Regions from separate parts of the Pantoea sp. S18 genome, predicted to be linked through region 1. Evidence: predicted binding sites of a transcription regulator. Region 1 holds the regulator's gene; the other holds the start of a gene.
The links. The regulator sigma-54, encoded in region 1, starts transcription at its own class of promoters, with help from an activator protein. The targets are predictions, from matches to a motif close to GTTGGCACANNTTTCGCTNT.
Positions count from the first base shown of each region.

Region 2: a site for sigma-54 is predicted at 1,250-1,269, ahead of glnK (P-II family nitrogen regulator). Genes of this name have one in related genera too.

Region 1 covers NZ_CP142688.1:521,450-524,558, reverse strand. Annotated here, with positions in the region: gene lptB (LPS export ABC transporter ATP-binding protein) at 1-667, shown strand, start outside; gene rpoN (RNA polymerase factor sigma-54) at 716-2,155, shown strand; gene hpf (ribosome hibernation promoting factor) at 2,177-2,464, shown strand; gene ptsN (PTS IIA-like nitrogen regulatory protein PtsN) at 2,625-3,107, shown strand.
Region 2 covers NZ_CP142688.1:1,091,338-1,094,446, forward strand. Annotated here, with positions in the region: gene VIJ98_RS04820 (SmdB family multidrug efflux ABC transporter permease/ATP-binding protein) at 1-1,063, shown strand, start outside; gene glnK (P-II family nitrogen regulator) at 1,323-1,661, shown strand; gene amtB (ammonium transporter AmtB) at 1,695-2,984, shown strand; gene tesB (acyl-CoA thioesterase II) at 3,056-3,109, opposite strand, start outside.

The DNA.
Region 1 (3,109 bases):
AGATGTTAGCCTGCAGGTAAAATCCGGCGAGATTGTCGGCCTGCTGGGCCCGAACGGTGCCGGTAAAACCACCACCTTTTACATGGTGGTGGGAATTGTGCCGCGCGATGCGGGCCGCATCGTGATTGATGATGAAGACATCAGCATCCTGCCGCTGCATGCGCGCGCCCGTCGCGGTATCGGCTATCTGCCGCAGGAAGCCTCGATCTTCCGCCGCCTGAGCGTGTACGACAACCTAATGGCGGTGCTGCAGATCCGTGATGATCTGACAGAAGAGCAGCGTCAGGATCGTGCCAACGAGCTGATGGAAGAGTTCCATATCGGCCATCTGCGCGACAGCATGGGCCAGGCGCTGTCGGGTGGTGAACGCCGTCGTGTGGAAATTGCTCGCGCGCTGGCCGCTAATCCGAAATTCATCCTGCTGGATGAGCCTTTTGCCGGTGTTGACCCCATTTCGGTTATCGACATCAAGAAAATCATCGAGCATCTGCGTGACAGCGGCCTTGGCGTGCTGATTACCGACCACAACGTGCGTGAAACCCTCGCGGTGTGTGAACGCGCTTATATCGTTAGCCAGGGTCATTTAATTGCCCATGGCACGCCTGATGAAATTCTTGTAGATGAGCAGGTTAAGCGTGTTTATTTGGGCGAAGAGTTCAGACTCTGATAAGGTGTCGTAACACCCTACGTTTGCTTAGGAAATTCTAACCGAATTATGAAGCAAGGTTTGCAACTCAGGCTCAGCCAACAGCTGGCGATGACACCACAGTTGCAGCAAGCCATTCGCTTGCTGCAACTCTCTACGCTTGAACTCCAGCAAGAACTCCAACTGGCGCTGGAAAGCAATCCGCTGCTTGAACAAACCGATCTGCACGAAGAAGTCGACGCACGCGAATTTCAGGAACAAGAGAGTGATTCATTAGACACGCGTGAAGCTCTTGAACAGAAAGACATGCCTGAAGATCTCCCGCTCGATGCCACCTGGGACGAAATCTACACTGCGGGCACGCCGTCAGGCACCGGCACCGATTACCAGGATGACGAACTGCCAATCTATCAGGGCGAAACCACGCAATCGCTGCAGGATTACCTGATGTGGCAGGTTGAGTTAACGCCGTTCACTGATACCGATCGCGCCATCGCTACATCCATTGTTGATGCCATTGACGACACCGGCTATCTCACCGTCAGCTTACAAGATATTTATGACAGTATTGGCGATGAAGAGCTAACGCTGGAAGAAGTTGAAGCCGTGCTCAAACGCGTGCAGCGTTTCGATCCGGTCGGCGTCGGTGCCCGTGATTTGCGTGATTGCCTGTTAGTGCAGCTTTCGCAATATGATGCCGCTACGCCCATGCTCGCGGAAGCGCGCCTGATTGTGAGCGAACATCTTGATCTGCTGGCCAACCATGATTTCCGCAGCCTGATGCGCGTAACGCGTCTGAAGGAAGAGGTGCTGAAAGAGGCGATGTTGCTGATTCAGTCACTCGATCCGCGCCCTGGCCAGTCAATCAATACAAGCGAACCGGAATATGTCATTCCCGATGTGCTGGTGCGCAAAATCAGCAAGCGCTGGACGGTTGAACTGAATTCCGACAGCATGCCGCGCCTGAAAATCAATCAGCAGTATGCTGCGATGGGCGGAGCTGGCCGTAACGAAAGCGATAATCAGTTTATTCGTAGCAATTTACAGGAAGCCAAGTGGCTAATTAAGAGCCTGGAGAGCCGTAACGACACGCTGCTGAAAGTGACACGCTGTATCGTTGAACAGCAGCAGGCATTTTTTGAGCAGGGTGAGGAGTACATGCGTCCAATGGTGCTGGCGGATATCGCTCAGGCTGTTGATATGCACGAATCCACTATTTCCCGCGTGACCACGCAAAAGTATTTACACAGCCCGCGTGGCATCTTTGAACTGAAGTATTTTTTCTCCAGTCACGTCAACACCGAAGGCGGTGGCGAAGCCTCGTCCACGGCGATTCGTGCATTAGTGAAAAAATTAATCTCGGCGGAAAACCCCGCAAAACCCTTGAGCGACAGCAAACTGACCTCCATGTTATCCGAACAGGGCATCATGGTAGCGCGACGTACGGTTGCTAAATATCGCGAGTCTTTATCTATACCGCCATCAAACCAGCGTAAACAGCTGGTTTGACCGAACGAAGAAGGAAGACCTATGCAGCTAAACCTTACCGGCCTTAATGTTGAAATTACCGAACCTCTGCGTGAATTTGTAAATACCAAATTTGCCAAACTGGAACACTATTTTGATCGTATCAATCAGGTTTATATTGTTCTGAAGGTAGAGAAGGTGACGCAGATTGCGGATGCAACACTGCACGTCAACGGCGGGGAGCTGCACGCCACATCGGAAGCGGAAGACATGTACGCGGCCATCGACGGGTTAATCGACAAGCTTTCCCGTCAGCTGACCAAACACAAAGACAAACTGAAAAAACACTAACCTTCACGCTTGCAGAGTGCTGACTGATTCGGCACTTAGAGCATAAATGGGGCGGATATTACCGCCCCGTTTTGTCATCTGCGCAAGCGCCAGCGGGCGAACGGCAATGAAATCAATCGCCTGAACCTCGCGGCTATGTGAACTCGCAAGTGAAACGATGATGAACAACGATCTAACACTGGAATTGAGCTCGGTCCTTTCACTGGACTGTACCCGTAGCGGCGTACACTGCCAGAGTAAAAAACGCGCGCTGGAAATTATCAGCGAGCTGGCAGCGAAGCAGCTCAATCTGCCGCACCAGACGCTTTTCGAAGCCATCCTGACCCGCGAACGTATGGGCAGTACCGGTATTGGCAACGGTATCGCCATTCCACATGGCAAGCTGGAGGAGGACACCTTACGCGCTGTCGGCGTGTTTATCAGCCTCGATCAGCCTATCGCTTTTGATGCGGTAGACAATCAGCCGGTTGACCTGCTGTTTGCCCTGCTGGTACCTGCGGACCAGTGTAAAACCCATTTGCACACGCTTTCGCTGGTTGCCAAACGTCTGGCGGATAAAACCGTCTGTCGTCGTTTGCGTGCGGCACAGAGCGACGAAGAGCTCTACGCCATTATCACAGAAGCTCAGGAAGCACACTCTTAAGC
Region 2 (3,109 bases), 570 kb from region 1:
TCTGGCGCGTATGGAAACGCTGCGGCTGGATGGTTTTTTATTGCGCCCGTTGCTGAGTCTGTTTTCGGCCATGATTTTGTGCGGTTTGCTGATGCTGTTCAGCTTCGCCACGCCAGGCGTGTTTGAAGTGGGCGTGCTTTATGCTTTTATTACCTATCTTGGTCGCCTCAACGAGCCGCTGATTGAACTCACCACGCAGCAGTCGATGCTGCAACAAGCGGTGGTGTCTGGCGAGCGCATCTTTGAACTGATGGATGCGGATCAGCAAGGTTACGGCAACGATATTCAGCCGCTGGCCTCGGGCAGCATCTCGCTGCGGGATGTGAGCTTTGCCTATCGCGATAACCGTGATGTGCTCAGCAATATCAATCTTGAGGTGCCCGCGCGTAATTTTGTTGCGCTGGTGGGACACACCGGCAGCGGTAAAAGTACGCTGGCGAATCTGCTGATGGGCTATTACCCAGTGACGCGCGGCAGCATCGAACTGGATGGTCGCCCGCTGCCGCAGCTGTCGCACGCCGCTTTACGTCAAAGCGTTGCGATGGTGCAACAGGATCCGGTGGTGCTGGCGGATTCGCTGCTGGCCAACGTGCGCTTAGGGCGCGATATCCCGGAAGAGCAAGTGTGGCAGGCGCTGGAGACGGTGCAGTTGGCACCGTTGGCGCGCAGCATGGCGGATGGCATACATACGCGTTTAGGCGAGCAGGGCAATAATCTGTCGGTTGGGCAGAAACAGCTACTGGCGCTGGCGCGCGTGTTGGTGTCATTGCCACAAATCCTGATCCTCGATGAAGCCACGGCCAATATCGATTCCGGTACGGAACAGGCGATTCAGCACGCGTTACGTGCACTACGTCAGCACAGCACGCTGGTGGTGATAGCGCATCGCCTTTCCACCATCACCGAAGCCGATCAGATTTTAGTGCTGCATCGCGGTCAGGTAGTTGAGCGCGGTACGCATGCTGAGCTGCTGGCCGAGCAGGGCCGTTACTGGCAGATGTATCAGTTGCAGCAAGCCGGCGATGAACTCGCGGCGGGCATCCCCGTACAAGCTGAAGGGTGAATTGCACCTTTTTTGCACAGTTTTATCGGAATGTTCTGTATTGATGCACTTCTTTGAGGCTTGAAGCACCAAAGAAGTGCAATATTGCAACACCTTTCCTATTTCTGCTCCCCAATCTGCGCTGTGCTTCACATAACGAAGCGTGATGCAGCGCGCCTATGCTACTGACATTCCCCTTTTTTTATTTATGGCACAGCCTTTGCTTATATCCCTACGTGTCCGCGAAGACTCACTCAATTTCTTATCCGGAGGGGAACGTATGAAGCTGGTTACCGTGGTAATCAAACCATTTAAGCTGGAGGACGTGCGTGAAGCCTTATCCTCTATTGGCATTCAGGGACTGACAGTTACCGAGGTTAAAGGTTTCGGTCGCCAGAAAGGTCACGCAGAGCTTTATCGCGGTGCCGAGTACAGCGTTAACTTCCTGCCTAAAGTAAAAATTGATATCGCTATTGCGGACGACCAACTTGATGAAGTGGTCGATGTCATCAGCAAAGCCGCGTATACCGGCAAAATTGGCGACGGCAAGATTTTCGTCGCAGAACTGCAGCGCGTCATTCGTATTCGTACCGGCGAGACCGACGAAGCAGCACTGTAACTGGGGCTCTGAATTGTGATGGGATGGAAAGAAATGAATAAACTGATAACGAAGTTGGGCCTCACCAGCCTTGCGCTGTTACCTTCTCTGGCGATGGCGGCAGCGCCTGCCGTCGCGGATAAAGCCGATAACGCCTTTATGATGATCTGTACCGCGCTGGTACTGTTTATGTCGATTCCAGGCATTGCGCTGTTCTACGGCGGTTTGATTCGCGGTAAGAATGTGCTGTCGATGCTGACGCAGGTTGCAGTGACCTTCTCGCTGGTGTGCGTGCTGTGGGTGATTTACGGCTACTCGCTGGCCTTCAGTGAAGGCAACTCCTTCTTCGGTAGCTTCCAGTGGGCGATGCTGAAAAATATTGAGCTGAAAGCGGTGATGGGCAGCTTCTATCAGTACATTCACGTTGCGTTCCAGGCTTCCTTCGCCTGTATTACCGTCGGCCTGATTGTCGGTGCGCTGGCTGAACGTATTCGCTTCTCGGCGGTACTGATTTTCGTGGTGGTTTGGCTGACGCTGGCTTATCTGCCAATCGCGCACATGGTTTGGGCAGGTGGCTTGCTGGCGCAAGACGGCGCGCTCGACTTCGCGGGCGGCACCGTGGTTCACATCAACGCTGCAGTTGCTGGCCTGGTGGGTGCTTACCTGGTGGGCAAACGTGCTGGTTTCGGCAAAGAAGCCTTCAAACCACATAACCTGCCGATGGTGTTCCTCGGTACCGCGATTCTGTATGTGGGCTGGTTCGGCTTCAACGCCGGTTCTGCTTCCTCAGCTAACGAAATCGCTGCGCTGGCGTTCCTGAATACCGTAGTGGCTACGGCGGGTGCGGTGCTGTCGTGGGTGTTCGGCGAGTGGGCGGTACGTGGTAAACCTTCTCTGCTCGGTGCCTGCTCAGGCTTCATCGCTGGTCTGGTGGCGATTACCCCAGCTTGTGGTTATGTCGGTGTCGGCGGCGCGCTGATTATCGGTCTGGCGGGTGGTTTAGCCGGTCTGTGGGGCGTAACTACCCTGAAGAAATGGCTGCGTGTTGATGACCCATGTGATGTGTTCGGTGTGCACGGCGTGTGTGGCATCCTCGGTTGTATCCTGACCGGCGTGTTCGCGTCCTCTTCACTGGGCGGCGTAGGCTACGCAGAAGGCGTGACCATGGGCCATCAGGTTTGGATTCAGCTGTTCAGCGTGGGCGTGACCATCGTCTGGACTGCAGTTGTGGCCTTCATTGGCTTCAAACTGGCAGATATGATTGTTGGCCTGCGTGTTCCGGAAGATCAGGAACGTGAAGGTTTAGATGTGAACAGCCACGGCGAGAACGCTTACAACCAGTAACAGCCGGGCTGAAGAAGAGCAGTGCGCTAAAATTATAAAAAGCAGAAGGGGCGATAATATCGCCCCTTTTTTTATGCGTCGCGTTGGCGCATCACGCCTTCCTGTACCGTGGTCGCCACCAGTCG